Regions from separate parts of the Kitasatospora sp. NPDC056731 genome, predicted to be linked through region 1. Evidence: riboswitches for the same ligand, from Rfam matches in the RefSeq annotation. Region 1 holds a riboswitch; each other region holds the start of a gene.

Region 1 (9,790 bases):
ATCATCGACGACGCCGTCTTCCCGGACCGCCCGGCCATCGGCCTCGGCGGCTGGAAGCGGCACATCGGCCCCGGCATGATCCCGGTCGTGCTACTGCCCAGCCTGGACTCCGTGCTGCACCGCAACGCCCGGCGCGGCGGCACCCGGCGGCTCGGTGACGAGGAGGTGGCGCGGATCCACGGCCGGATGGCCGGCTGGTACAACTCCGGGCTGCCGATCATCGACAACTCGTACCTGGACGTGGCCGGCACCGCCGCCGAGCTGGACCGCGTCATCCTGGCCCGGCTGATGGGCATGCCGGTCCGCTGACCTGCGACGATCCGGCGCTGTCGGTGCCGACTGCGATGATGTGCGGGTCCTGTCGAACCACCCCGGGGGAGCTGACGCCCGTGCCGGAAGGCCACATCATCCACCGCCTCGCCGCCGAGAACCGGAAGGCCTTCGGCGGCCGCCCGGTCGAGGTGTCCAGCCCGCAGGGCCGGTTCGCCGACGAGGCCAAGGCCATCGACGGGCAGCTGCTCACCGCGGCCGAAGCCGTCGGCAAGCACCTGTTCCTCGGCTTCGAGGAGGGCGGCTGGGTGCACGTCCACCTCGGCCTCTACGGCGGCTTCGCCTTCGGCACCGGGCCCGCGCCCGAGCCGGTCGGCCTGGTCCGGCTGCGGCTGGCCAACGACGACGGCTACGCCGATCTGCGCGGCCCCAACACCTGCGCGCTGGTCACCGGCGCGGAGAAGGCCGCCGTCGCCGCCCGGCTGGGCCCCGACCCGCTGCGCGCCGACGCCGACCCGCAGGCCGCCTGGCGCCGGATATCGGCCAGCCGGACGACCGTCGCCGCGCTGCTGATGGACCAGAAGGTGCTGGCCGGGGTGGGCAACGTCTACCGGGCCGAGGTGCTGTTCCGCCACGGGATCGACCCGTACCGCGCCGGTCGCGACCTCACCCGGGGCGAGTGGGACGCGATCTGGGCCGACCTGGTCGCCCTGATGCGCGAGGGCGTCGGCGCGGGCCGGATCGACACCGTCCGCCCCGAGCACACCCCCGAGGCGATGGGCCGCCCGCCGCGCGTCGACGACCACGGCGGCGAGGTGTACGTCTACCGGCGGGCCGCGATGCCCTGCCTGGTCTGCGGCACCGACGTCCGGACGGAGCAGCACGCCGCGCGCAACCTCTTCTGGTGCCCCGCCTGCCAGGCGGCCTGACCAGGCCCTGTCCGGCTGGTCAGCCGAAGGCCGCGGTGGGCTCGTGGTGTTCGGCGGCGGCGCACGCGTCGAGGAGGGGGCGCATGGCCTCGTCCACGAGCCGGTAGCGCACGACCCTCCCGTCCTTGTCCCCGGTGACCACGCCCGCGGTGCGGAGCAGTCGCAGAGCCTGGGACACGGCGGGGTCGCGCATGCCGGTGGCGACGGCGAGGTCGGAGACGGCGAGCGGGCCGGCCCGGTGGAGGGCGAGCAGGAGGGCGAGCCGCCCGGGGTCGGCGAGCAGGGAGAACCGCTCGGCCCAGGTGCGGACGTGGGCGGGGTCGCCGATCGCGGCGATGGCCTCGCAGACCCGGTGTCCGTCGATGGTGCGGTGGCCCGCGCGGTCGGCCGGTACGAGATGCATGCGCACATTGTTGCAGGAGGGGGCCTGTGATCCTGGACACCTGCGCAGGTGCGCAGCCTTGCAAGGGTGGGTCCTGGCCCCTACGGTGTTCCCCGCCGTGGTGCTCGGGAAGACCGGTGACGGATCCTCAGGGGTCCCAGTCCGGAGCGGCCCTCGCCACTGTGATCGGGCCATCGTGATCGTCGACGATGGAGAGACGTCCGTACCCACGACGCCACTGGGAGCCTCGCGCACCTGGGAAGGCGGGTACGGGACCCCCGTAAGCCAGGAGACCGGCCACGGCATCTCACGAAGTGTTTCCACGAGGTGCTGGAGCGTGACCCGAATGACCCTGCCCGAAACCGCCGCCGCCGAGGCGCCGGCGACACCGTCCGTGCTGCCCACGTTCCGCTGGAAGCGCGAGGACACCGTTCGCACGGCCGGGCTGATGGGGGTGATCCTGGCCATGCACGTGGTGGCGTTCGGGACGCTCATCTTCCTGGTCGCGCCCCACAACTACGCGGTCGGCACCCAGGTCTTCGGCGTGGGCCTGGGGATCACCGCGTACACCCTCGGCATGCGGCACGCCTTCGACGCCGACCACATCGCGGTGATCGACAACACCACCCGCAAGCTGATGGCGGACGGCAAGCGGCCGGTCTCGGTCGGCTTCTGGTTCGCCCTCGGGCACTCCTCGATGGTGGTGCTGATGGCCGCCCTGGTGGCGGGCGGCGCGCAGCTGGCCAGCACGCTGATGGACGACGACTCGACCACCCACAAGTGGCTCGGGATGGTCGGCACGACGGCCTCCGGCGCGTTCCTCTACCTGATCGGCGCGCTCAACCTGGCCGCGCTGCTCGGCATCCTCAAGGTGTTCCGGGCGATGCGGGCGGGGTCGTACGACGAGGCGCAGTTGGAGGAGCACCTCAACTCGCGGGGCTTCATGGCCCGGGTGCTGAACCGGGCGACCCGCTCGATCACCCGGCCCGGGCAGATGTTCCCGGTGGGCATGGTGCTGGGGCTGGGCTTCGACACCGCGACCGAGGTCACCCTGATGGTGATGGCCGGGTCGGGCGCGGCGGCCGGGCTGCCCTGGTACGCGATCGTCTGCCTGCCGCTGCTGTTCGCGGCCGGGATGAGCCTGTTCGACACCCTGGACGGGACGTTCATGAACTTCGCGTACCAGTGGGCCTTCGCCAACCCGGTCCGGAAGGTGTACTACAACCTGACGATCACCGGGCTGTCGATCGCGGTGGCCTTCGTCATCGGCACCATCGAGCTGGTCGGCGTGCTGCACGAGAAGCTCGATCTGACCGACCCGGTCACCGGCTGGATCGCGGGCATCTCGCTGGACAACGTCGGCTACGCGATCGCCGGGCTGTTCGTGGTGGTCTGGGCCGCGGCGATCGCCTACTGGAAGCTGGCCCGGGTGGAGAAGCGCTGGGTGGCCGCCGAGTAGCGACACGGCTGCGAGCGGCGACGGCACCGAGCAGCGACGGCGCCTCCCCCGGGATCCCGGGGGAGGCGCCGTTTCGCCGCTGGGGGGCGGTACGGGTCGCTGCCGGTCGGCGTCTCGTCGGTGCGGGGTTCAGCTCGGGCGGGCGGGGTTCAGCGCTCTTCGCGGAAGTCGACGTGCCGGCGCGCGACCGGGTCGTACTTGCGCAGGACCATCCGGTCCGGGTCGTTGCGGCGGTTCTTGCGGGTCACGTACGTGTAGCCGGTGCCGGCGGTGGAGCGGAGCTTGATGACGGGGCGCAGTTCATTGCGGGCCATGGGTGTCCTCCCGGGTTGGCGGGTTGGCGGGTTGGCGGGTTGGCGGGGTGTTCGGGGCCGGGGCGAAACCGTACACCGAAATGGAAGTCATTTTCATCTGGTGTAGCGTGAGCTCCGTCCCGCCCATTCCCGGACGCCAGGGAGCACCCATGTCCGCCCACTGCCAACTCACCGGCCGCAGGCCCGGATTCGGCAACGCGATCTCGCACTCGCACCGCCGCACCCGCCGCCGCTTCGACCCCAACATCCAGCACAAGCGCTACTGGCTGCCCGGCGAGGGCCGGTACGTCCGGCTCACCCTCAGCGCCAAGGGCATCCGCACCATCGACACGATCGGCATCGAGGCCGCCGTCGCCCGCATCCGCGCCCGAGGGGGGAAGGTCTGATGGCCAAGCAGAGCAAGATCGCCAAGAACGAGCAGCGCCGCGCCGTCGTGGCCCGGTACGCCGAGCGCCGCGCCGAGCTCAAGCGGATCATCGCCCACCCCGGCACCGCCCCCGCCGAACGCGCCGCCGCCCAGGCCGAACTCGCCCGCCAGCCCCGTGACGCCAGCGCCACCCGGATCCGCAACCGCGACGCCGTCGACGGCCGCCCCCGCGGCTACCTGCGCGCCTTCGGCCTCTCCCGGGTCAACCTCCGCGTCCACGCCCACGCCGGCCACCTGCCCGGCGTCCGCAAGGCCAGCTGGTGAGCGGCGTGGACGGGATCAAGCTGCCCGTGGTGGTCGTGGCCGGCCTGCACGCCGCCGAACGCCGCGCCGCCGTCTGGGAGTTGGCCGCGGCCGCGGTGGACGCGGTGGTCCTCCACCACGACCTGCGGGAGGCCTCGCAGGGCGTCGTCCACCGCGAACTGCGCGACGCGGGAGGCGGGTTCGACGCCGCCGACGTCCCGCTGGTGAACGACTGCCCCTGCTGCGCCCTGCGCGAGGACCTGCTGCCGCGACTGCTGCGGATCGCCGACGAAGGCCGGTACGGACTCGCGATCGTCGAACTGTGGGGCGGCAGCGACCCGCACCCGGCCGTCGAGGTGATCGCCGGGGGAGAGGCGGGCGGCCGCCATCTGGAGGACGCCGTCGAACTCGCGGGCGTGGTCACGGCCGTCGACCCGGACCGGCTGATCGGCGAACTCTCCGTCTCCGACGACCTGGTGGACCACGGCGAGCACACCGCCCGCCAGGACCAGCGGACCCGCGCGGAGGCACTCGCCCACCAGGTCGAGTACGCCACCACCCTCGCCGTCCCGCGCGCGACGGCGCACGCGCCCGGGCTCGCGCTGCTCCGCCAGCTCCACCCCACCGCCCGGGTCGTCCGGCTCGGCACCGGCGCGCTCACCCGGGCCGCCCTCGGCGGCTTCGACGTCGCCGCCGCCCGCGACCGGGTCAACCCGGCGATCGCGCTGCTCCCGCAGGAGAGCGACGAGGCCGGCGTCACCACGCTGGTCTGGGAGCGCCGCCGCCCGTTGCACCCCGAGCGGCTGCACCGGGCGCTGGAACTGCTCGTGCCCGCCGCCCAGCGCAGCCGCGGCCGCTTCTGGCTGGCCAACCGGCCCGACCTGATGCTCGCCTGGGACGCCGCCGGGGCCAACCTCGCCGTCGAGGAGTGCGGGCCCTGGCTCACCTCCCTGCCCGACGCCGCCTGGGAGCTGTACCCGCCCGCCCGCCGGGCCGCCGCCGCCCTCGACTGGCACCCGCTGCACGGCGACCGGGTGCAGCAGCTCAGCTTCACCGCCGAGGGCCTGGACGTCGACGGCGTCACCGGGCTGCTCGACTCCTGTCTGCTCACCGACGCCGAACTCGCCGCCGGCGAACCCGGCTGGAAGGCCCTGCCGGACGCCTTCCGGGACCTGCTCGACCCCGTTCACTGAGGAGCCGTCACTGTGCGTAAGCGACCGAACCCGCCCAAGGACCGGCCGAACCCGCTGTTCGCGGCCGGCGTCGAGTACATCGACTACAAGGACACCGACCTGCTGCGGCGCTTCGTCTCCGACCGCGGCAAGATCCGGAGCCGCCGCGTCACCCGGCTCACCGCCCAGCAGCAGCGCGCCGTGGCCAGGGCCGTCAAGAACGCCCGCGAGATGGCCCTCCTCCCGTACGCCGCCGGCACCACCCGGTAGCCGTCCCCACCGCCACCACCGCCACCACCCGACAAGGAGCCCCCGATGGCCGTCCCCAAGCGCAAGACGTCCCGCAGCAACACCCGGCACCGCCGGGCCCAGTGGAAGGGCAAGGCCCCGAAGCTCGTCCCGATCACCCTCAACGGCCGCGAAATGCTCGTCCCCCAGAACCTGGTCCCCGCCTACCGCCGTGGCCTGATCGACCCGGAGGGGGCGTAGCGACCACAAAGAGGGCGTGCGGGGGCGGGAGCGCGCCCTGTCGGGGGTGCTCGGCGGGCGGATCGGGGTGGGGGTTCGTAGGCTCGACGCATGTCTGATGCGTACGCGGGTCGGCGGGAGCGGGTGAGGGAGCACTGCAGTGCGGCCGGGGCCGATGCGGCGCTGATCACCCGGGCGGCGAACGTGCGGTATCTGACGGGCTGCGCGCCCTGCGGGGCGACGCTGCTGCTGACCCGGGAGCGGGTGCTGCTGGCAGTGCCGGACGATCTGCCGGCGGACGACACCGGGGAGCACCTGATCGCGCCGGACGTCACCCAGGTGCCGGTGGCGGCCGCGGCGGACACCGCCCTGGCGGCGGCCGCCGCCGCCGCGCGACTGGGCGTGGCGGACCTCGCGGTGGAGGAGCACGACCTGACCGTCAGCCGCCACCGCGCGGTGGCGAGCCTGGCGGAGGGGGCCCGGCTGGCCGACCTGGCGCAGGTGGTCGAGCGGCTGCGGGTGGTCAAGGACGAGCACGAGATCGCCGACCTGCGGATCGCCGCCGAGATCGCCGACCAGGCGCTCGGCGAACTGCTGGAGTCGATCCTGGTCGGCCGTACCGAACGGCACCTGGCGATGGAGCTGGAACGCCGGATGATCGACCACGGCGCGGACCGGGCGGCCTACCCGGTGTCCGTCGGCACCGGCAGCCACTCCGGCCGGCCCGCCCACCAGCCGACCGACCGCCGGGTGGAGGAGGGCGACTTCCTCACCGTGGTGATGGGCGCCCAGTACCGGGGCTACGGCGTCTCCACCGCCCGGACCTTCGTGATCGGCGCCGCCCCCGCGCCCTGGCAGGTGGAGCTGCACCGGCTGGTGTTCCGGGCCCAGCGGGCCGGCCGGGAGGCGCTCGGACCGGGCGTGGAGCAGTACGTGCCCGACCGGGCCGCGCGGCAGATCCTGGAGGCGGCCGGCCACACCGAGACCTCCCCGCACCCGGTGGGCCACGGCATCGGGCTGGAGATCCGGGAGGCGCCGCGCCTCGGTCCGTCGGACATGGGTAAACTGGACAGCCGCGTGCCGGTCACCGTCGGCCCAGGGGTCCACCTCCCGGGCAAAGGCGGTGTCCGGATCGAGGACACGCTCGTGGTGCGCCCCCCAGAGGAGGGCGGGCCCGAGCTGCTCACCATCACCACCAAGGAGCTCCTCGCCCTGTGACCGCGGCCGCCCGTCGGCCGTCGGCGGCAGGACGCAAGCCTTGGTTCCTTGACAGCTATATCCAGGAGTAAGTGCGCCCGTGGCTTCCACGAACGATCTCAAGAACGGCATGGTCCTCAAGCTGGAGGGCGGCAAGCTCTGGTCCGTCGTCGAGTTCCAGCACGTCAAGCCCGGCAAGGGCCCGGCCTTCGTGCGCACGAAGCTCAAGGAGGTCCTGACCGGCAAGGTCGTCGACAAGACCTTCAACGCCGGCACCAAGGTCGAGACCGCCAACGTCGACAAGCGCGGCATGCAGTTCTCGTACAAGGACGGCGAGAACTTCGTGTTCATGGACACGGACACCTACGACCAGATCGTGGTCGAGCCGGCCGTCGTCGGCGACGCCTCCAAGTACCTGCTGGAGGGCTTCGAGGCCCTGGTCGCCATGTACGAGGGTGCCCCCCTGTACATCGAGCTCCCGGCCTCCGTCGAGCTGCTGATCTCCCACACCGAGCCGGGCGTCCAGGGCGACCGCTCCACCGGCGGCTCCAAGCCGGCCACGCTGGAGACCGGCGCCGAGATCGCCGTGCCGCTCTTCATCGTCACCGGCGAGAAGATCAAGGTCGACACCCGCGACGGCGGCTACCTCGGCCGGGTGAAGTAAGTCCGTGTCGGCCGCACGTAGCAAGGCCCGTACCCGGGCCTTCCAGATCCTCTTCGAGGCCGACCACCGCGGGGTCGACCCGCAGCGGGTCCTCGCGGACTGGGTGGCCCGCGCCCGCGAGCCGAAGCCCGACGAGGGCACCCCGCAGGTCGGCGAGTACACCATGGAGTTGATCGAGGGGTACGTCCAGCACGCTCGCCGGATCGACGACCTGATCTCGCAGTACGCGGTGGGCTGGACCCTCGACCGGATGCCGATCGTGGACCGCAACGTCCTGCGGCTCGGCGCCTACGAGCTGATCTGGGAGGACGGCGTCCCGGACGCGGTCGTCCTGGACGAGGCCGTGGAGATCGCCAAGGAGTTCTCCACGGACGACTCCCCGGCCTTCGTCAACGGTCTGCTCGCCCGCTTCCTGGAGCTGAAGCCGAGCATCCGCCGGTAGGTCCCGACCACCGGCGGCGGTGAAACCCGCAGAACGGCCGCTGGACCCGGATTCCGGGTCCGGCGGCCGTCGCGCGTTTCACCCGGGCGGCGTAAGGTGGTGCCCTACTCGCCAGTAACTTGGCGTTCGGAAACCCGCAGTGAAGGGCAGGCCACCCCCCATGACCACCGCGACCCGCAGCGAGTTCGACCAGGGCATCGCCCTGACCCGGCACCCTGACGAGCCCGGCCGCTACGAGGCCGAACTCGGTGCCGGCTGGCAGATCGGCGGCGGGGTCAACGGCGGGCTGCTGCTCGCCGTCGCCGGACACGCGCTGTCGCTGGAGCACGGCGACCACCCCGACCCGGTGTCGATCAGTGGTTACTACCTGTCCGCCTCCACGCCCGGCCCGGCCACCGTCCGCACCGAGGTGCTGCGCACCGGCCGCGGGCTCTCCACCGGCACCGCCTCGCTCAGCCAGGACGGCGTGGAGCGGCTGCGGGTGGTCGCCAGCCACGGCGACCTCTCCACCGCCGACGGCGAGTTGCGCACCAGCGCCCTGCCGCCGCAGCTGCCGCCGCCGGACCAGTGCATCGGCGTCGAGCACGCGCCCCGGGAGCTGATCGCCCAGGCCGAACTGCTGGAGCGCTTCGACCTGCGGCTGGACCCGGCCACCATCGGCTGGGCGCTCGGGCAGCCGTCCGGCAACGGGCGGATCCAGGGCTGGTTCCGGCTCGCCGACGGCCGCGATCCCGACCCGCTGCTGCTCCTGCTGGTCGCCGACGCGCTGCCGCCGGTGACCTTCGACCTGGGCATGCCCGGCTGGGCCCCGACCGTCGAACTGACCGTCCACCTGCGGGCCAGGCCGGTCCCGGGCTGGCTGCGGGTCACGCACGCCACCCGCAACGTGGCCGGCGGGTACTTCGAGGAGGACGCCGAGGTCTGGGACGAGTCCGGCCGCCTGGTCGCGCAGTCCCGCCAGCTGGCCCGGGTGCCGCGGAAGGCGTGAATCACATCGTCTTACCGTCGGTTACATTCCTGTGACACGCCGTACGTGTGCGGCGCGCGCGGATGGGGAGATAGACGGTCAGCGGCGAGCCGGCCGCTGACCGTCACCTGCCGACGCCAGGAGCCATTCGATGAGCCATAGTGGCCGCGCCCGCCGCAACTCCGACTGCACCGCCGGCGGCCCGCGACCCACGGTGCGGGCGCCGCACCAGCGGCGGCGGGTCGAGGGGGCCGAGCAGGCGTTCGTCATCGGGATCCTGACCAGCGCGGCCGATTTCGCCCGGGCCCGCGCCTGGGGGCTGTCGAACGCCGCCGACCACGAGCACTACCTGGCCGAGACCGCCGAGCTGCTGGCCGACGCCCTGGAGCGCTTCGACACCGTGCGGGCCCGGATGTTCCACCCGCAGGACTTCGCGGAGTTCTGCGTGCTGCACGGGCTGGACCCGGCCGAGCCGCTCGCCCGCGACCGCTACCTGGTCAATCCGCCGTTGCAGACCCAGCTGTTGGCCTATCAGGGCGAGGAACTGGCCGGGGACTTCGTGCCGCGCCTGGTCCGGGCCCGGGAGAACGGGCTGACGCTCTGCCACGCCGACCTGCTGCTGGACGGCGGCCTGTCCGGGGCCGCGGGCGAGGTCGACGAGGAGCACACCCGCTGGGTGCGCGCCGCCCGCCAGCGCGGCGCCGAGGTGTTCCGCCGGATGCTGGTCGGTGCGGGCGCCGGGGTGTACGAGCTGCGGCTGCGGGTGGACGCGCCGGGCGGGCGGCTGACCGCGGCGGCCCGGGTGCTGCAGTGGGAGGACGGCGTGGTCCGGATCAACGACGAGGACCTGGAGCTG
Region 2 (9,790 bases), on a different contig from region 1:
ACCCGCTCGTCCTCCTCCCACGTGTCCAGGGCTTCGGAGATCCTTTGCACCATGCCGTGGGTGAGGGCGTTCAGGGCCGCGGGGCGGTTGAGGACGATCAGGCCGGCCCGGCCCTCGCGGTGGACCAGGACCTCGTCGAGGTCGTTCCCGGCCATCACGCGGCCCCGGTCAGGCCGCGGGCGACGATGACGCGCATGATCTCGTTGGTTCCTTCCAGGATCTGGTGCACCCGCAGGTCGCGGACGATCTTCTCGATGCCGTACTCGGCCAGGTAGCCGTAGCCGCCGTGCAGTTGGAGCGCCTGGTTGGCCACCTCGAAGCCGGTGTCGGTGGCGTGCCGCTTGGCCATCGCGCACAGCTCCGGCGCTCTGGGGTCCCCCCGGTCCAGGGCCGAGGCGGCCCGCCAGAGCAGCGACCTGGCCGCCTCCAGCTCCGTGGCCATGTCGGCGAGCCGGAACTGCAGCGCCTGGGCGTGCAGGAGCCGGGCGCCGAACGCCTCGCGGTCCGCCAGGTAGCCGGTGGCCCGCTCCAGGGCGTCCTGCGCTCCGCCGAGGGAGCAGGCGGCGATGCCGAGCCGGCCGCCGTTCAGCCCGTTCATGGCGATCCGGAAGCCCTCGCCCTCGGCTCCGAGGAGGCGGTCGGCCGGGAGCCGGACGCCGTCCAGCCGCACCTGGCGGGTGGGTTGGGCGTTCCAGCCCATCTTCTTCTCGTCGGGCCCGAACGAGACGCCGGCGTCCTCGCGTTCGACGACGAACGCGGACACCCCGCCGGCCCCCGGTCCGCCGGTGCGGGCCATCACCAGGTAGACCTGGGAGACCCCTGCGCCCGAGATGAACTGCTTGACGCCGTCGAGGACCCAGTGCGCCCCGTCCCGGCGGGCTCGGGTGGTCAGTGCCGCCGCGTCCGAGCCCGCGCCGGGCTCGGTGAGGCAGTAGCTGGCGGGGGTCGCCATGGCGCTGAGGCCCGGCAGCCACCGGGCGCGCTGGGCGTCGTCGCCGTAGCGGTCGATCATCCAGGCGACCATGTTGTGGATGGACAGGTAGGCGGCGATGGACGGGCAGCCGGTGGCCAGCGCCTCGAACACGAGGACGCCGTCGGCGCGGGTGAGCCCGGAGCCGCCGGACTCCTCGCGGACGTAGACACCGGCCAGGCCGACGTCCGCCGCCTTGCGCAGCACGTCCACCGGGAAGTGCTTGGCCTGGTCCCACGCGACCGCGTTCGGCGCCAGGTGTTCGCGGGCGAAGGCCCGGGTGGTCGCCGCGATGGCGAGCTGGTCCTCTGTGAGGTCGTGCACGGCGCCCTCAGCCCATCGTCGGGATGGTGAAGCTCGCGCCCTCCTTGACCCCGGAGGGCCAGCGCGAGGTGACGGTGCGGGTGCGAGTGTAGAAGCGGATCGAGTCCGGCCCGTGCTGGTTGAGGTCGCCGAACCCGGAGCGCTTCCAGCCGCCGAAGGTGTGGTACGCGACCGGCACGGGGATCGGCACGTTGACGCCGACCATGCCGGTGTTCACCCGGCGGGCGAAGTCCCGTGCCGTGTCGCCGTCCCGGGTGTAGATGGCCACGCCGTTGCCGAACTCGTGCTCGCCGGGCAGGCGCAGCGCCTCCTCGTAGTCGGCGGCGCGGAGCACGGTCAGGACGGGGCCGAAGATCTCCTCCCGGTAGATCCGCATGTCGGGCGTGACGCGGTCGAACAGCGAGGCGCCGAGGAAGTAGCCGTCCTCGTGCCCCTCCAGCCGGAAGTCCCGCCCGTCGACGACGAGTTCGGCGCCCTCCTCGACCCCGAGGTCCAGGTAGCCGCGGACCCGCTCCAGCGCGTCGGCGCCGACCAGCGGGCCGAAGTCCGCCGCCGGGTCGTCCGAGCGCCCGACCTTCAGCGCGGCGATCCGCTCGACCAGTTTGGCCACCAGGGCGTCGGCGGTCTCCTCCCCCACCGGGACGGCCACCGAGATCGCCATGCAGCGCTCGCCGGCCGAGCCGTAGCCGGCGCCGATCAGCGCGTCCGCGGCCTGGTCGAGGTCGGCGTCCGGCATCACGACCAGGTGGTTCTTGGCGCCGCCGAAGCACTGCGCCCGCTTCCCGTGCGCGGCGGCGGTGGCGTACACGTACTGGGCGATCGGCGTGGAGCCGACGAACCCGACCGCCTGCACCCGAGTGTCCTCCAGCAGGGTGTCCACGGCCTCCTTGCCGCCGTTGACCACGTTCAGCACGCCCGGCGGCAGCCCGGCCTCCAGGAACAGCTCGGCCAGGCGCAGCGGCACCGAGGGGTCGCGCTCCGAGGGCTTGAGGACGAAGGCGTTGCCGCAGGCGATGGCGGGTGCGGCCTTCCAGAGCGGGATCATCGCGGGGAAGTTGAACGGCGTGATGCCCGCGACCACGCCGAGCGGCTGGCGCATCGAGTACACGTCGATGCCGGTGCCCGCGTTGTCGCTGAACTCGCCCTTCAGCAGGTGCGGGATGCCGGCGGCAAACTCCACGACCTCCAGGCCGCGTTGGATGTCCCCGTGGGCATCGGCCACGGTCTTGCCGTGCTCGGCGGACAGCAGCCGGGCCAGCTCCTCCTTCTCCTGCTCGACGAGTTGGAGGAAGCGCAGCAGGACGCGGGCGCGCCGCTGCGGGTTCCACGCGGCCCATGCGGGCTGGGCCTGCGCGGCATCGGCGATCACCGCCTCGACCTCGGCCCGGCTCGCCAGCGGCACCCGGGCCTGCACCCGGCCGGTGTTGGGGTCGTACACGTCGCCGAAGCGACCGGAGGTGCCGGCGGTGGGCTTGCCGGCGACGAAGTGGGTCAGTTCTCGGACCATCGGGTTCCTTCTCTCGACAGGGGTGGGGAGAGGAGGAGGATCGGAGGCCGCCGCCGGTCGGCGGGCACACGGTGGTGCGCCCCGCGACACGGGCGTACGGCGGCAGAACGGAACGTCAGGGCGTCGGGGCCCCGGCGGCCGTGGGCACGGGACAACCAGGAGCAGCAGTGGAGCGGGAGCAGCCCGGAGTCATGCGTGTCGTCTCCATCCTCGTGGAAAACACGGAAACACCCGCGGCCGGTATCCTGACTCCCGGATCACCGCACGCCCCCAGGCCTTCCCGGCTGGCTGCCAGTGGCCTTCGTCTGCGAGGACGAACTCCCCGGTCACAGTGGCGGGACCGTGCCGGACTCACACCGGCTTCCCTGACACCGCGGACCTGCCGTCGACCATATAGTTGGACGTCCTAGTAAGTCCAGAGGCCCGCACGCGCGTTGCGCCATCGGCTTTCCACCGCGCCGAGCGGCACGTGACCGGACGGTGTCCGCGATCAGGCACCCGGCAGCGCGGGGCCACGAGCCCGTAAAGTTAGCTGAGGCACACCTAAGCAACACAGGCCGAGCCCATCTTCGCCATACCGGCGCGGGCGGGCCTCGGCCGCCGACCGCTGTCGGCGCCGGAGGCGTGCCGGCCGGGAGTGTGCCTTCCGGGAGTGTCGGGACAGGGAGAACGATGTGAGGGTCGGTCGGGACGCCAGGCGTCCGCACGGGGAGCTGGTCGCGGACGTGCTGGCGGTGTTGTGGGCGGCCGGCGAGCCGCTGACCGCCCAGCAGGTCAAGGAGGCGCTGGACCACGGGCTGGCCCGCACCACCGTGACGACGATCCTCACCCGCCTGCACGAGAAGGGGACCCTGGTCCGCAGCCGCCCCGCGCGGTCCTTCGCCTACGCCCCGGTGGAGGACGCCGCCGGACTGGCGGCCGGGCGCATGCGCCGGGAGTTGGAGAAGGAACCGCAGCGGGACCTCGTGCTGAAGCGGTTCGTCTCCTCCCTGTCCGAGGACGACGAGGACGTCCTGCGCCGCCTGCTCCTCGATGCCCAGACCGAGGCCGCGACCACGACCGCGACGAACTCCGGCAGGCCCGGGCCCGAGGACGACGCATGGGCCTGATCCTGACGATCGTCGCCCTGGCTCTGCTGCTCCCCTGGGCCGCGGCGCCCGCCGCACGCCGCTTGGCCCTGCTGCTCCCTCCGCGCGAGGCCTCGCTCGCGCTCACGGGCGCGGCCGTCCTGCTGGCGGGCGGCACCGTCGCGGCACTCGCCGGGCTGTTCCACGTCCCGTTCCTGGCAGGCCTGGAGCACCTGCCGCTGTCCGGCGTCGTCGCCCGGTGGCCGGCCGTGGTGCCGGTGTCCTGCGCTGCCGGGGCCGCGCTGGCCGTCCAGGCCGTACGGCTGACGCTGCGGTGGCGCGGGCACCGCGTGCTCCTCGCCCGTGCCTGGGGCCTGACCGCTGACGCGACGAGCGACGGCGACCTGCTCGTGGTCGCGGGCAAGGACGCCGAGGCCTTCGCCCTGCCCGGCCACCGGGGGCGCCCCGGCCGCGTCGTCGTCTCGGCCGGCATGCTGAGCGCGCTGGGCCCGGCGGAGCGCGCGGTGCTCCTCGCCCACGAGCGCGCCCACCTGCGCGGGCGCCACCACCTGCTGTCCGCCGCCGTCGACCTCGCCGCCGCCGTACACCCGGCGTTGGCCCGGCTGCGGGCCGACCTCGACTACCACCTGGAACGCTGGGCCGACGAGCAGGCCGCCGCCGCGGTCGCCGACCGGCGCACCGCCGCGACCGCCATCGCCCGGGCGGCCCTGGCCGGATCGCCGTCCGCCCGCCGAACCGCCGGGCCCCTGCTGTCCGTGAACACCGGCCCCGTGCCCCAGCGCGTCCAGGCCCTCCTGGGCCCCGCGCCCGCCCGCCCGACCGGCCGCAGGGCGCGGGCCGCCGTCGCCCTGGTCGCCGCCGTCACGGTCGCGGCCCTGCTCAGCGCGGCCTTGGCCTACGGGCTGCACGAGTACGTCGAGTACGCGGCCCGGACCTTGAGGGCTCACGGCACGGTCTGACGACATCGATGTAGACCAACCGTGCGGGTCCGGGTATGGTGAGGCTCGGCTTACCCGTGCGGGCCTTGGCGCAGCCGCCCGCCCTCCGGCGATCAGCGGCCGCGTTCACTCCGGCCTCCGGGCTCGGCATCCCCGCGCGGGTGCCGCCACCATGGCCCCGGCCCGAGAACACGGCGGCCACCGGACGATGGGACCTGGCGTGTACGACGGGAGGACGGGCTCGACGAGCCCCTTCGAACAGACCGTCTACCTCCTGTCGACGGCCGGCAGGGCGGTCGACCGGCTGCTGGCCGACCGGCTCGACGCGAGGGGAATGGGCCCGGCCCATCAGGCGCTGCTGTCCGCACTCGCCCAGCTGGGGCCGCACGGGCGCCGCGACCTCACCGAGCACGCCGCCGCAACCGCCACAACCGGGACCGACTCCGCCCAGGCGCTGGACGAACTCCTGTCGGCAGGCCTGGTGCACTCCATGGTCGTCCAGATCGGCGGGCGGCAGGAGGTGCTGACGATCACCCCGGCCGGGCAGGCAGCACTGGACGTGCTGCACGACGACGCATCCGCCGTCCAAGGCGACCTGCTCGCCTCGTTGACGAAGGGCCAGCGCGCCGAACTCAACTCCCTGCTGCGGCGGGTGTGCACGGCGGCCGCCCGCGGCGCGGGACACCGCACACCCTCGCCCTCGGGCCCCGGCTGGGTGCTCACCGGCGGACAGCGCCGACGGTGGATCTCCGAGTAGGAGTCAGCGGACGCCGGCGGGCTGCTGCGCGGTGAGCGGTGCGGAGTGGGGGCCCGCGAGAGGCAGGACGTGGTCGGCGTGGCCGGTGACGAGGGGGAGGTCATGGCTGACGAGGACCACCGCCAGGCCCCGGCTGGTGCGCAGGTCGTCGAGGAGGTCCATGAGCGCGGCGGCGGTGTCGGTGTCGAGGGCGGAGGTGACCTCGTCGCAGAGCAGGACGTCGGGTTCGGCGGCCAGGGCGCGGGCGAGGGAGACGCGCTGGCGTTGGCCGCCGGAGAGTTCGTGGGGGTGGCGGGTCGCGTAGTGCGGGGGCAGGCCGACGGCCGTGAGCAGTTCGGCGACGCGCTCCTCGCACCGGGCAGCGGGAAGGCCGAAGTGCAGCTTCAGCGGCCGGGTGAGGGTGGCACCGACGGTGTGGGCCGGGTTGAGGGCGCCGAGGGGGTTCTGGGGGACGAGCTGGATGCGGCGGCGCTGGTCGCGGCTGCGGCGCCGGTAGGACGGGGCCAGGTGTTCGCCGTGGAGGACGACGCTGCCTGACTCGGGCCGGTGAAGGCCGGCCAGGGTGCGCAGCAGCGTGCTCTTGCCGCATCCGGACGGGCCGGTGATCCCGGTCAGCGTGCCGGGCATCAGGACGAGGTCGACGGCGGCGAAGACGCGGTGGCGGGTGCGGACCGTGCCGATGCCGGCGCTGAGCGCCTTCACCTCCACGACGGGCGACATGCCGGAGGCGGCCCTGGTACGAACGCGTGCGGCCTGCACGGCCGTTGCCGGCACAACCCCGGCCACAGCCCCAGCCACCGCCGCAGCCCCAACCGCAGCCGGGGCCCCAGCCGGGGCCGCAGCAAGGCGGTCGGGCCACAGGGCCAGAACGTCGTCGGCGCAGCGGGCGACGAAGTCGGGGTCGTGGCTGGTGAGGGCGATGGCGAGGCCGTCGGAATCGGCGATCTCGCGCAGCAGGTCGGCGATGTCGTCGCGCAGGGCCGGGTCGAGGCCGGCGGTGGGTTCGTCGAGGAGGAGGATCTCGGGCCGTCGGGCGAGGGCGCGGGCAAGCGCGACACGCCGCTGCTGACCGCCGGACAGGCCTGCGGGTCGGCGGTGTTCGAGGCGCTCGCCGGCCGGCAGGCGGACGGCGCGCAGCAGGTCGGGTACGGAGGTTCGGCGGCGGTCGGCGGCGGTCTCGGTCAGGAGGCGGTCGACGCGCATGCGCGGGTTGAGGTCTGAGCCCGGGTCCTGGCCGACGAAGGCGAGCTTGTGGCGGCGAAGGCGGCGCAGGTCCTCGGGCGGGAGGGCGAGGATGTCGTGGCCGAGGACGTCGAGGGTGCCGGTGGTGACGCGGGCGCCTGGTGGGAGGGCTCCGGCGAGGGCGCGCAGGAGGGTGGTCTTGCCGGCGCCGGAGGGGCCGGTGACGGCGGTGACCCGGCCCGGGGTGAGGGTGAGGGTGGCGTCGGTGAGCAGGGGCGTGTCCGCGAGGGCGATGGACAGGCCCGTGGCGCGGGCGGCGGGGGCGGCGGTGCTCACAGCGGGGTCTCCGGGGTCGGCCGGGCGGGGGCGAGGGCTTCGGCGGCGAGGTTGACGCTGATGGCGAGCAGCCCGATGGCCAGGCACGGCGCGCCGACCGCCCAGGGGTTGAGGGTGATCCCGGCGGCGTTCTCGCGGATCATCAACGCCCAGTCGGCTTCCGGGGGTTGGGGGCCGAGCTGGAGGAAGGCGGCGACCGAGACGATGTAGACGCCTTCGACGAAACGCAGGCCGAACAGGGCGAGGAGGGTGGAGCGCAGGTTGGGCAGCACCTCGCGGACCGTCAGGTGCCACAGGCGTTCGCCGCCGACGGCCGCGGCCTCGACGTAGCCGGTGGCGGCGATGGGGGCGGCTGCCGCGGCGACGATGCGCACGGCGTAGGGAATGCCCAGGAGGGTGGCGGCGGCTGCGACGGCCAGGCGTCCGCCGGCGGGCCAGGCCAGGGCGATGAGCATGATGGCGAGGACGGAGGGCAGGAGGATCGTCAGGTCGGCGGCGCGTTCGATCCATCGGCCGAGCCGGGGCCGCAGGACGGCGAGGATGCCGAGGACGGTGGCCGCCGCCGTGACGACCAGGGCGATGGCCACGGCTGTGGCGATCAGGGGTGCGCCGCCGGTCAGCAGGCGGCTGAGGACGTCGCGGCCGAGCTGGTCACCGCCGAGCGGCGCGTCGCCGCCGGCTTCGGCGTAGGGGAAGGTGACGGGGGTGTCGATGGGGTGAGGGGCGAGGAGCGGTCCGGCGAGGGCGAGGAGGACGAGCAGGAGCGCGGGGACGGCGCGGACGAGCACGTGCCTCCTTCGCCGGGTGGCGGGCGCGGGGGCCGCTGCGGTCGGGGCATCGGCGGTCATCGGCGCTCCTCTCCGAGGGCGGTGGTGCGGATGAGGTCGGCCAGCAGCAGGAGCAGGCTGATGGCGGCGCCGGCCGCGGCCACGACTCCGGCGACGAGCGGGGTGTCACGGTCGGCGATGGCCCCGGCCAGGACGGCGCCGATGCCGGGGTAGTTGAAGAGGGTCTCGACGACGACGGTGCCGCCCAGCAGCATGCCGGCGGAGGTGGCGATGCCGACGGCGATGGCGGACAGGGCGCCGGGGAGCATGTGGTGGCTGAGGATGCGTCGGCGCGCGAGGCCGTCGAGGACGGCGGCCTGGACGTGCGGCAGCGCGGCCTGGTCGGCGAGCGCGCCGCGCACGATGCGGGTGTTCCAGCCGATCTGGGGGATGGCCAGTGAGAGCACCGGCAGGACGAGCATGGTCCAGGACTCGGGGGCTCCGTCGGGGCCGGTGAGGGTGACGGCGGGCAGCCAGCCGGTCCACTGGGACAGCAGGAGTAGGAGGGCGACGGAGACGACGAACTCCGGGAGGGCGAACGCGGCGGTGGAGGCGGCGTCGATGGCGCGGTCGGCGCGTCCGCCGGGGCGCAGGGCGGCCCAGCTCCCGAGCGCGAGGGCGCCGATGGTGCTCAGGGCGAGGGCGAGGGTGCCCAGGAGCAGGGTGTTGGGGAAGGGGCCGGCGAGGATGTCGGTGACGTGCTGGCCGCGCGCGGTGACGCCGAGGTCGCCGGTGGGCAGGCCGGTCATCCAGTCCCAGAAGCGTTCGGCCACCGGGCGGTCGAGCCCGAGGGCGCTGCGGCGGGCGGCGAGGTCCGCGGCGGTGACCCCGCGCTCGGCGGTCGCGCCGGCGGCGTCGCCCGGGAGCAGCTCGACGGCGGCGAAGACGCCGGCGAGCAGGACGACGAGCAGGGCCAGGCGCCGGGCCGCCTGCCGGGCGACCCGGCCCGCACCGGGGAGGATGCGGGCCGGGGCGCCCTGCGGCGCGCGGGCGCCGGCCGGCTGGAGCGTGGTCAACGCGCCAGCCAGGTCTTCTCAAGCTGGACGCGGCCGTAGCCGGGGAGCCTGGGCAGGTCGCGCACGGCGGCTCCGGCGAGGTCGATGCCGTCGGCCATGCCCCACAGCAGGTAGCCGGACTCGGCGAACTCGATCTCCTGGAGCCGGTGCAGCAGCTTGTCGCGCGCGGCGGCGTCGGCGGTGCCCATGGCCGTGCGGTAGGCCTCGTCGAACGCGGGGTCCTTGAAGGCGGACTCGTTCTGGCCGGCGTCGGAGAGCATCGTCTTGGAGGCGAAGAAGACGACCGAGTCGTTGGTGCCCCAGTACGTCGTGTAGAGCGGCGCCTTGAGCCAGGTGGCGTCCCAGAAGATCTTGGAGTCCTGCTTCACGACGTTGATCTTCACGCCGGCCTCGCGGACCTGGGTGGCGAACAGGGTCGCGGACTCGGCGAGGCCGGAGACGTCCTCGGCGGTGATCAGGTCGTAGGTCCGGGAGGTGTCGAACCCGGCGTCGGAGAGCAGCTGCTTGGCCTTGGCGAGGTCGCGCCCCCGCTGCGGTATGTCCTTGGCGAAGGCCGGGTCGCCGGTGCCGAGGATGTCGTTGGCGACGCTGCCGTAGCCGGAGAGGACCTGCTTGACCATGGCGTCGCGGTCGACCGCCAGCTTCAGGGCCTCGCGCACCCGTGCGTCGGCGAACGGGCCGTCGGCGGTGCGCATGACGACGGGCATCGCCATGTCGTTGGGGCGGCGCAGGATCTGGACGTCCTTGCGGGCCTCGGCGGTGCGCGCGGCGACGGCGCCGACGTTGGAGGCGAGGTCGATCTGCCCGGCGAGCAGGGCGTTGGCCATGGCCTGCGGGCTCTCGAA
Region 3 (9,790 bases), on a different contig from region 1:
CGCAGCAGTTCCACGGCCTCCTCGGTGCTGGGGACGCGCGGGGAGTGGATGTCCCAGACGCCCGGGCCGACCTCGCGCGGGTAGCCGGCCCCGGCGAGCTCTCCGGCGACCTCCATGTGCGAGCGGGTGGCCTCCAGCGAGATGACGTCCGCGTCGAGCTCGTCGATCGCCGTCATGATCGCGCCGAACTCGGCGTAGCACATGTGGGTGTGGACCTGGGTATCGGCGCGGACGCCCGAGGTAGCCAGGCGGAAGGACTCGGTGGCCCACGCCAGGTACGCCGGGCGGTCGGCGGCGCGCAGCGGCAGGGTCTCGCGCAGGGCCGGCTCGTCGACCTGGACTACGGCGGCGCCCGCGGCCTCCAGGTCGGTGACCTCGTCGCGCAGGGCGAGGGCGACCTGGCGGGCGGTGTCGCCGAGCGGCTGGTCGTCGCGGACGAAGGACCAGGCGAGCATCGTGACGGGGCCGGTGAGCATGCCCTTGACCGGGCGGTCGGTCAGGCCCTGCGCGTAGCGGAACCAGTCGACGGTCATCGGGTGCGGGCGGGAGATGTCCCCGGCCAGGACCGGCGGGCGCACGTACCGGGTGCCGTAGGACTGGACCCAGCCGTGCCGGGTGGCGAGGTAGCCGGTGAGCTGTTCGGCGAAGTACTGGACCATGTCGTTGCGCTCGGGCTCGCCGTGCACCAGGACGTCCAGTCCGGCCTTCTCCTGGAAGGCGATGACCTCCCGGACCTCGGTCTCCATCCGCTCCCGGTAGGCCGCCGCGTCGATCCGGCCCGCCGTGAGGTCGGCCCGCGCGACCCGCAGTTCGGAGGTCTGCGGGAACGAGCCGATGGTGGTGGTCGGCAGCAGCGGCAGGCCGAGCCGGGCACGCTGGGCCTCGGCCCGCTGCGGATAGGCCTGGGCGCGGCGCGCATCCGCGTCGGTGACGGCGGCGGTGCGGGCGCGCACCGCCGGGTCGTGGGTGATGGGCGAGTTGGCGCGCGAGGCGAGGTCGGCGCGGTTGGCGGCCAGGTCGGCGGCGATCGCCCCCGTGCCCTCGCGCAGGCCCCGGGCCAGCAGCGCCACCTCCCTGGCCTTCTGCTGGGCGAAGGCGAGCCAGCGCAGGATCTGCGGGTCGACGTCGCGTTCGGCGGCGGCGTCCAGCGGCACGTGCAGGAGGGAGCAGGACGGGGCGACGTCGACCCGCTCGGCCAGGCCCAGCAGGGTCGCCAGGGTGGCCAGCGACTTCTCCAGATCGTTGATCCAGATGTTGCGGCCGTCGACCACCCCGGCGACCAGCCGCTTGCCGGGCAGCCCGCCGACGGCGGCCAGGTCGTCCAGGTTCGCCGCGGCGGGCCCCGTGAAGTCCAGCGCCAGGCCCTCGACCGGGGCCTTGGCCAGCACCGGCAGGGCCTCGCCCAGACGGTCGAAGTAGCTCGCGACCAGCAGCTTCGGACGGTCCGCCAGGCCGCCCAGCTCACGGTAGGCGCGGGCGGCGGCGTTCAGCTCGGCCGGGGTGCGGTCCTGCACCAGCGCGGGCTCGTCCAGCTGCACCCACTCGGCGCCGACCGCCTTCAGGTCCGCCAGCAGCTGCGCGTAGACGGGCAGCAGCCGGTCCAGCAGGGTGATCGGCTGGAAGTCCTCGGCGACACCGGGGGCGGGCTTGGCGAGCAGCAGGTAGGTGAGGGGACCGACGAGCACGGGGCGTGCGGTGTGGCCGAGCACCAGCGCCTCCCGGAACTCCCCGACGGCCTTGGCCGGGTTCGCGGTGAAGACGGTGTCCGGGCCGAGTTCGGGCACCAGGTAGTGGTAGTTGGTGTCGAACCACTTGGTCATCTCCAGCGGCGCGACCTCCTGGGTGCCGCGCGCCATGGCGAAGTAGCCGTCCAGCGCGTCGATTTCGACCGCATCCCGGTGCCGGGGCGGGATCGCGCCGACGGCGACCGTGGTGTCCAGTACGTGGTCGTAGAGCGAGAAGTCGCCGGTGGGCACTTCCAGGACACCGGCCCCGGCGAGCTGCGCCCAGTTCTTCCGACGCAGGCCGACCGCCGTCTCCTGCAGGGCGTCGGCGGTGACCGTGCCCTTCCAGTAGCCCTCGACGGCCTTCTTCAGCTCCCGGCCCTGGCCCTGCCGGGGGTAGCCGTGCACGGTGGCCCTGGTTGCCGCGGCTGCGGACTTCGTGGTCAAGGGACTCTCCTTCGCGAGTCTGGCTCCTCAAGTGCCCGGGGACGGGACGAGAGCGCGAAGGGATGACGAACCGGACGGCGGCTCGCGACGATGCGCGTGCCGGACCCGCCTGGTATGGTCGCCGACCCGCCCACGAGGTCACCGGGATATCCGCACGCGGAACGGTCCGCGGGCGGGCAACGGGCAGGTCTTCGGACTCGTGGGCGCACCGGGCCTGTTGGCGTCCGGTACCTACTGGCCATCGCTTCCCAGACCCGTCCCGGGTCCAGTGCGTATGACGGCGGTCGTTCCCACTCACCGCTGCGGGGCAGTCCCGGATTCCCACCGGGTTCCCTCTTGCGACGTCCTGCCTGGCGGGCAGGACGAACCAGCTGCGCCGCCAGCTTAGGGGCAAACCGCCGGGGCCGACGCGGAATTCACGGAAGCCGTCCGCATGGTGAGACTCCCTCGCCGCTCGGGGAGCCGCTCGCGGAGCCGACGGCGGTGCCGTTCGCGGTGCCGTTCGCGATGACTCGTCGACCGTCCGGGGCTTCGAAGCGCACCATGGGCTCGAAGTTGGCGCGGCGGGCCGCGCGGCGGAAGACGGTGAGGACGGCCGGGCCGACGACGAGCACGGCGGTGAAGGTGGTGACGGCCCGGCCGGTGTCCCAGCCGAGCGAGGTGGCGAGGTCGAAGAGCAGGTAGCGGTGCCACTGCTCGGTGAAGGGCAGCCCCGGCAGGTAGGCGATGGAACTGTTCGGGTCGGTGGAGAACGGCCAGAAGGAGAGGTTGAGGAGGAAGCCGAAGAGGTACCCGGAGAACGCCCCGTACGCGGCCAGCATCGCCACCTCCCAGCGCCGCCGTCGGGTTCTCGGCAGGAGCCCGGCGAGCATGCCGACGAACGCGCAGCCGAACATCTGGTACGGCATCCAGGGGCCGACGCCGCCGGTGAGCAGCGCGGAGGCGAACAGCGAGGTGCAGCCGAGGGCGAAGCCGAAGCCCGGGCCGAAGACCCGGCCGGCCAGGACGAGGAGGAAGAAGACCGTCTCCACTCCGGCGGTGCCGGCGCCGAGCGGGCGCAGCCCGGCGTTGACGGCGGACAGGACACCGAGCATGGCGAGGGCCTTGGCGTCGATGCCGCCGGCCGCGATCTCCGCGATGACGACGGCGAGCACCAGGACCAGCAGGGCGCCGAAGATCAGCGGCGGGGCGTAGGAGGAGCCGAACTTTCCGGGGGCGACGACGAACGGCCAGGTGAAGGCGACCAGGCCGATGAAGGCGGCCAGGGCCGCGACGACGCGGGCCCGGCCGGGGATCCGGACGGCGCTCACCGGGCGGCCTCGGCGGGCTCCAGGGCCTCGGCCACCTGCCGGGTGGTCAGGTAGGGCAGCGGGGCGAGGACCTTGGCGGTCTGGGGGGCGAAGGTGGGCGAGGCGACGATGACCTCGGCGGTGGGGCCGTCGGCGACGATCTCGCCCTCGGCCATCACCACCACCCGGTCGGCGGCGGCGGCGACGAACTCGACGTCGTGGGTGGAGACGACGACCGTACGGCCTTCGGCGGCGAGGGCGTCCACGATGCCGGTGAGCGCCTCCTTCCCGTGGTAGTCGAGCCCTCGGGTGGGTTCGTCCAGCAGCACCACCCTTGGCGCGGCGGCCAGTTGGATCGCCAGGACCAGGGCCAGCTTCTGGCCCTCGGAGAGGTCCCGGGGGTGGGTGCCGTCGGGGATCCCGGGGGCGAGCCGGTCGAGGATCTGGCGCGCTGTCGGGCCTGCTGTAGTCGGGCTTGCTGCGGTCTGGCCGGCTGCGGTCGGGCCGGCGGCGCTGCGGGCCTCCAGGTCGCTCTGGGCGAGTTCCTGGGCGACCGTCTCCAGGTACAGCAGGTCGGTCGGGGTCTGCGGGACGAGCCCGACGAGCTGCCGGGCCCTGGTCGCGGAGAGCCGCTTGGGGTCCGCGGCCGGCCCTCCGTCGGCGCCGAAGACCTGCACGCTGCCGCCCTGTCGCGGGCCTGAGCCCTGGAGGGCCCACAGGAGCGAGGACTTGCCCGAGCCGTTGCGCCCCATCAGCGCCGTGACCTCGCCGGCCCGCAGCTCCAGCCCGACCTCCCGGACGGCGGCGACCGGCCCGTACCGGACGACCACCCCCCGGGCGTCCAGCACCCGCTCCCCCGCCACCGCTGCCCGGCGCGGCGGAGGAACGGGCACATCGGTGAGCCGCTCCCGCAGCGGGGCGGCGGCGCGCCGGGCGTCCCGGACGGAGAGCGGCAGCGGCCGCCACCCGGCCAGCCGCCCGAGGTCGACGACGGGCGGCGCGATCGCGGTGTGCCGGAAGACCTCGGCGGGCGGCCCGTGCACGACCGTGCCGTCACCGGGCAGGTAGGCGACGCGGTCGGCGTACTGGACGACCCGCTCCAGGCGGTGTTCGGCGAGCAGGACGGTGACGCCGAGGTCGTGGACCAGGCGGGTGACGGCCGCGAGCACCTCCTCGGCGGCGGTCGGGTCGAGCGCCGAGGTCGGTTCGTCCAGGACCAGGACGCGCGGGTGCGCGGTGAGCACCGAGCCGATGGCGACGCGCTGCTGCTGGCCGCCGGAGAGCTCGTGCAGGGCGCGGTGGCGCAGGTCGGCGAGGCCGAGCAGGTCGAGGGTCTCCTCGACGCGCTTGCGCATCACCTCCGGCGGGACGGCCAACTGCTCCATGACGTAGGCCAGTTCCTCCTCCACCGTGTCGGTGGTGAAGCCGGCCAGCGGGTCCTGCCCCACCACGCCCACCACGTCCGCGAGTTCGCGCGGCGGGTGGTGCGCGGTGTCCCGGCCGTCCACGGTGACCCTGCCTCGCAGGGTGCCGCCGGTGAAGTGCGGCACGAGGCCGTTGACGGCGCCGAGCAGGGTCGACTTGCCGACGCCGGTGCGGCCGACCACCAGGCAGAGCTCGCCCTCCGGGATGTGCAGGTCGACGTCGCGCAGGACAGGGGTGGTCTCGCCGTCGTACACCACGCCGACCTGGTCGAATCGGATCACGTGCTCACCTCGGGGGTCGTGCGGTCGGTGCCGGTGCGGCGGGTCCCGGTGGCGGGCACCGGGGTACGGCCCGGCGGCGGCGCGATCACCCCGGCGGCGCCGGCCAGCAGCAGGGCGAGCACCGGGACGAGCGGCAGGCTCGGCCAACTGAGCGGGTAGAGCGAGGGGTTGAGATCCGTGGCGGCGTAGCCGACGGTGGCGAACAGCAGAACGGCGGCGATCACCCCGCAGCCCGCGACGGCCCACTCGGCGGCCCGCCAGCGGTCCGGCCGGTAGGTGGTGCGCCGCACGCGCCGACCACCGAGGATCAGCCCCGCCACGCAGAGCAGGGCGCCCGCGAGGAAGGCCGGAAGCCCCAGGGCGGCGGGGGCGGTTCCGTCCAGGAGCCCGTACACCCCGGCGCACAGGCCGCACATACCGAGCAGCATCAGGGCGCCGGTGACGCGGCGGGAGCGGCGGGTCGCGGTGCCGGAGCGGCCGTAGCCGCGCGAGTCCATCGCGGCGGCCAGGTGCAGCGAACGCTCCAGCGCGTCCTCCAGCACCGGGACGACGATGCTGCGCAGCGCGCGGACGCCCTTCCGCTGCCCGGCCCGCAACCGCCTTGCCCGGGCGACGCGTTGGACACTCTGCACCAGCTGCGGCGCGACGCTCAGCGACACCGTCACGGCGACGCCCAGCTCGTACAGGGCGCCGGGCAGCACGCGCAGGGCGCGCTTGGGGTTGGCGAGGGTGTTGGCGGCGCCGATACAGCAGATCAGGCAGGCCAGGCGCAGCCCGTCGAAGGCGGCGGAGAGAGTCGCCTCCAGGGAGACCGGCCCGCCGATCCGGATGCCCGCGTACCAGGCGGGCGTGGGGAGGTGCGGGAGCGAGAAGAGCAGGTGGTCGTGCGGGGTGATGCCGGTGGCGAAGACGCACCGGAACACCACCCGGATCGCCACCACGGTCAGGGCCAGCCACAGGTAGTAGGTGAACCCGCGCGCCCACGGGGCCTCGGTCCGGCGGGCGGTGACCACGTAGCCGAGCACGGCGAGGACGAGCAGGAGCAGCAGCGGGTTGGTGGTGCGGCTGGCCGCCGTCGCCAGGGCCAGCGCCCAGGTCCACCAGGCCAGCGGGTGCAGGTTCCGGGGGCTGCGCCGGCTCCCGGCGTCCCGTCGGGGGGTGGGCTTCGGGGGGACGGCGGCGTGCTGGTCGGGCATGGTCACCGGATCACTCGGCCCGTCGGCGGCGGCGGCGCGCGACGACCACGGTGGCCGCGCCCAGCGCCCCCACGAGGGCGGTCGCGATGACGGCGGGAGCCATCGACCCGGAGTCGTGCGGGGCGTCGGCCACCGGGTCGGCGTCCACCACGCCGCCGGGCACGGCGGGGGTGGACGTCGGCGCGGCCGCGGCCTCGACCGTCTGCGGGGTCGGCTGATCGCTCGGGGTGTCCGTCGGCGGCGCGGTGGACGGCTCGACCGGCACCGGCGTGGCGGGCACGGGCGTCGGCTCGGGCGCTCCGGGCGGAGTGATGCCGTCCTCGGGAATGGCAACGGCGCCGGGCCCTGGGGTGGTGGCGGGCGCGGGCGGACGGGCTCCGCCCGTCGGGGGCTTGGCGGGGGCCGGGGGCCGGCCCGATCCGGTGCCACCGGCCGTGCCTGCGCCGCTGGTGCCGGCGGTTCCGCCGCTGCTGCCGGTGCTGCCGGTTCCGCCTGCGTTTCCGGTGGTGCCGGTGGCACCGCTCGAACCGGTGCCGCTGCCGGAGCCGCTGCCGCTGCCGCTGCCGCCGGTCGTACCCGTGCCACCCGTCGACCCGCCGCCCGTGGTGCCCTGGCCGGGGTCGGCGGGCTGTCCGCCGGGGCTGGAGTTGTGCGCGCGAACGCTGTCCGGCGAGAAGCCCGGCCGCCCCTCGGTGCCCTCGATGTTGGTGCCACCGAAGATCCAGAGGTCGACGCTGCCGGGCTTCGGCTGGTAGCTCATCGCGCCGAGCTGGCTGTAGGACCACTCGTTCTGGCCCGGATCGGCGTGCCAGTACGACCAGTAGGCCGTGGCCGGGGGCGTCAGGACGCACTTCTCCTGGTCCGGGGCCGGGAACTGCTTGCCGCCCTGGAAGCCGCTGTAGCCGATCCGGCAGATGAACGCCGGACCGTCGTGCCCGGTCCCGGTGGTCTTCCAGCCGCCCTGGTTGAGCAGGGTGAAGCCGGTGGTCGGCGTGGTCCCACAGGAGCGCAGCAGCGGGCCGCCCCACTTGCTGAAGTCCACGGCGAGCACCACGCCGGAGGTGGTGGTGCACTGGTCGATCGGCAGCGGCGCCGCGGACGCCGGGGCGGTGCCCACGGCGACGCCGCCGAACGCGAGGGCGAAGGTCAGGGCCGCCGCCCCGGACAGCCGGCCGAGCCGCCCACCGAGCCGACCGCCGAGTCCCCGGCTCACCGGTGCCGCCCCGGGGCGGCCGCGCTGCGACGTCGGGCGACGAGGACGGCCGCCGCGCCGAGCGCGGTCAGCACACCCGCGCCCGCCGTCAGCGTCAGGGCCTGGGTTCCGGTCCCGGCCAGGCTGCCGGATCCGGTCTGCGTCGGCACGCCACCAGCGGGGGCGACGGCGAGGGGTGCGCCACCGCCACCGCCACCGGCCGGAGCGTCGATGCCACCGGCCGACCAGGTGGCCGAACCGTCGCCGGTCGAGGGAACGGCGGTGTCCGAGGGCCCAGCCGTGGCGGGAGAGCCCGTCGGGCTCGGCGTGCCCGTGGGCGTGTTCGTGGATGTGTTCGTGGGCGTGCCGGTCGGCGTGCCCGTGGGAGTACCAGTGGGCGTGCCCGTCGGCGTACCCGTCGGGGTCGCCGTCCCGGTGGAAGTCGGAGTCGGCGTCGGCGTCGACGTTCCCCCGAGGTCCCGGAGCAGTGTGCCGAACGAGATCCCGGTGGCACCGCCGAGCACCTGCGTGGACGCGCGGACGTCCGATCCCGGTTGCCCTGCGGAGGCGACGTTGAACCCGCCGTCGCCGTTCTGCTGGCCCGCCAGGAAGTCGCGCGCCTTGGCGATCTGGGCGCCGTACGTGGACTGGCGCAGCGTCATGCCCTGGATGGCGAGCGCGGCCGAGTTGGTCGAGTCGCCGGCCGCTCCCGGGAAGCCGCCGTCGGGCAACTGCCGCGCGGCGAGCCAGCCGAGGCCCTGGTCGACGGCCCGCGCGGCCTCGTCCCCCGGCACGAGGGCGAGGGCCATGACGGCCATCGCCGTGCTGTCCACGTCGGAGTCACCGGTGGCGGGGATCAGGCTCGGCCAGGAGCCGTCCTGGTGCTGGAGGCCCTTCAGGTAGGCGATTGCGGGAGCGGCGTTCGTCGAGCCCCCGGCCCGGAGCTGGGCCATGATGCCGAGCGCCTGGGAGAACACCGAGGTGGCGTAGGTGTAGTTGCCGGACGCCGCGCAGCCGGTGCTCTGGTCGGCCTTGGTGCACACGAGGGCGGCCAGGGCGGCGATCAGGTCGTGGCCGCCGAAGGCGCGCGGGTTGCGGCCGACCGCCTCGGCGAGCAGCGCCTCCTTTCCGATCGAGCCGCCGCCCGCGTACTCGGTGCCGATGCCGGTCCAGTCGTTGACGGTGCGCTCGCCGGCGTCCTTGCCCGGCTGGTCCAGGAAGTCGACGATCCTGCGCAGCGTGGCGTCGTCGGTGCCGGTGGCCGCGAGGGCGTAGGCGCCGTCGATGGTGAGGCCGAAGTCGGCGAAGGCCGGGAAGCCCTCGTAGTAGCGGCCGTTGATCAGGCGGGACGGGTCGGTGAGGTAGGCGCTGCCCTTGGCGGCGTCGGGGGTTCTTCCGGCAGGCGGCGTGCTGGCGGGCGTCGTCGGCGGAGTGGTGGCGGGCGTGGTCGGCGGCATGCCGGCGTCCGGGTTGTGCCGAACGCTGGTGAGGTCGGTGCCGGTCAGGGCCAGGATCGCCTGCTCGGTGGCCGCCGGGTCCGGATCGGTGGTCGACGCGTCGGGGCCGAAGCCGCCGTCCGCGCCCTGCCGGGCGGCGAGCCAGGCCGTGGCGGCGGCCCGGCGGGTGTCCTGTCCGGTGGCCTTGAACGCCTGGGCCGCGCTCGCGGTGCTGATGGTGTCGCCGGGGGCGCCGAGGTACGGGAGCAGGGATCCGTCGGCCTGCTGTCCGGCCGCGAGCTGGTCCGAAGCCTTCTTCGCCGCCGTCTCGTATCCGGGGGCCGTGCGCAGGGCGAGGGCCGCAAGGCCGGTGGTGAGCGGGTCGGACTCGCAGTGGTCTCCGGCGACGATCATCGATCCGGCCACCCCGCCGTCGGCGCACTGGAGCGCCGTGAAGCGGGCGAGCGCCGGGGCGGGTGGCGTGACACCGGCGCGTTGGAGGGCGATGACGCCGAGGGACTGGACCCAGGGCGAGGCCGCGCCGAGGAAGTCCCCGGCGGCGGTGCACTTGCCGTTCTCCCCCGCCGCCGTGCAGACGTGGCCGGTGAGCGCGGCGATCAGGTCCCGGCCGCCGAAGGCCCGGGGATCGCTGCCGGTGCTCTCGGCGACGAGGGCCAGCAGTGCGGCGGCCTTCGCATCTGGCTGGCCGGCCGGTCCGTCGGGGTACAGAAAGGCGTCGGTGTGGGCGGCGAGGAAGGCGGTCGTCCTGCGCAGCGCCGGATCCTGGCTGCCGGCGGCGG

What was found. A riboswitch is a leader RNA that binds a small molecule or an ion and turns the genes downstream of it on or off. The one in region 1 is predicted to bind cobalamin.
Region 2: it holds a riboswitch for cobalamin, as region 1 does, so the genes downstream of both, AB0R04_RS26395 (CoA-acylating methylmalonate-semialdehyde dehydrogenase) here and AB0R04_RS19610 (HoxN/HupN/NixA family nickel/cobalt transporter) in region 1, are expected to answer to the same signal.
Region 3: it holds a riboswitch for cobalamin, as region 1 does, so the genes downstream of both, metE (5-methyltetrahydropteroyltriglutamate--homocysteine S-methyltransferase) here and AB0R04_RS19610 (HoxN/HupN/NixA family nickel/cobalt transporter) in region 1, are expected to answer to the same signal.

Annotation. Positions count from the first base shown of each region.
Region 1 is NZ_JBFBNR010000017.1:54,133-63,922, reverse strand. It holds gene AB0R04_RS19625 (AAA family ATPase) at 1-309, shown strand, start outside; gene AB0R04_RS19620 (DNA-formamidopyrimidine glycosylase family protein) at 390-1,199, shown strand; gene AB0R04_RS19615 (metalloregulator ArsR/SmtB family transcription factor) at 1,219-1,602, opposite strand; cobalamin riboswitch at 1,684-1,898, shown strand; gene AB0R04_RS19610 (HoxN/HupN/NixA family nickel/cobalt transporter) at 1,928-3,040, shown strand; gene rpmG (50S ribosomal protein L33) at 3,190-3,354, opposite strand; gene rpmB (50S ribosomal protein L28) at 3,504-3,740, shown strand; gene rpsN (30S ribosomal protein S14) at 3,740-4,045, shown strand; gene AB0R04_RS19590 (GTP-binding protein) at 4,042-5,217, shown strand; gene rpsR (30S ribosomal protein S18) at 5,230-5,466, shown strand; gene rpmF (50S ribosomal protein L32) at 5,512-5,685, shown strand; gene AB0R04_RS19575 (aminopeptidase P family protein) at 5,776-6,882, shown strand; gene efp (elongation factor P) at 6,962-7,525, shown strand; gene nusB (transcription antitermination factor NusB) at 7,530-7,967, shown strand; gene AB0R04_RS19560 (thioesterase family protein) at 8,128-8,955, shown strand; gene AB0R04_RS19555 (hypothetical protein) at 9,086-9,790, shown strand, end outside.
Region 2 is NZ_JBFBNR010000028.1:93,646-103,435, forward strand. It holds gene AB0R04_RS26385 (enoyl-CoA hydratase/isomerase family protein) at 1-155, opposite strand, end outside; gene AB0R04_RS26390 (acyl-CoA dehydrogenase family protein) at 155-1,294, opposite strand; gene AB0R04_RS26395 (CoA-acylating methylmalonate-semialdehyde dehydrogenase) at 1,302-2,801, opposite strand; cobalamin riboswitch at 3,019-3,210, opposite strand; gene AB0R04_RS26400 (BlaI/MecI/CopY family transcriptional regulator) at 3,476-3,910, shown strand; gene AB0R04_RS26405 (M56 family metallopeptidase) at 3,901-4,848, shown strand; gene AB0R04_RS26410 (MarR family winged helix-turn-helix transcriptional regulator) at 5,048-5,584, shown strand; gene AB0R04_RS26415 (ATP-binding cassette domain-containing protein) at 5,588-7,102, opposite strand; gene AB0R04_RS26420 (ABC transporter permease subunit) at 7,099-7,950, opposite strand; gene AB0R04_RS26425 (ABC transporter permease) at 7,947-8,891, opposite strand; gene AB0R04_RS26430 (ABC transporter substrate-binding protein) at 8,942-9,790, opposite strand, start outside.
Region 3 is NZ_JBFBNR010000028.1:75,362-85,151, forward strand. It holds gene metE (5-methyltetrahydropteroyltriglutamate--homocysteine S-methyltransferase) at 1-2,171, opposite strand, end outside; cobalamin riboswitch at 2,336-2,558, opposite strand; gene AB0R04_RS26330 (ECF transporter S component) at 2,588-3,481, opposite strand; gene AB0R04_RS26335 (ATP-binding cassette domain-containing protein) at 3,478-5,166, opposite strand; gene AB0R04_RS26340 (CbiQ family ECF transporter T component) at 5,163-6,362, opposite strand; gene AB0R04_RS26345 (hypothetical protein) at 6,373-7,575, opposite strand; gene AB0R04_RS26350 (prenyltransferase/squalene oxidase repeat-containing protein) at 7,572-9,790, opposite strand, start outside.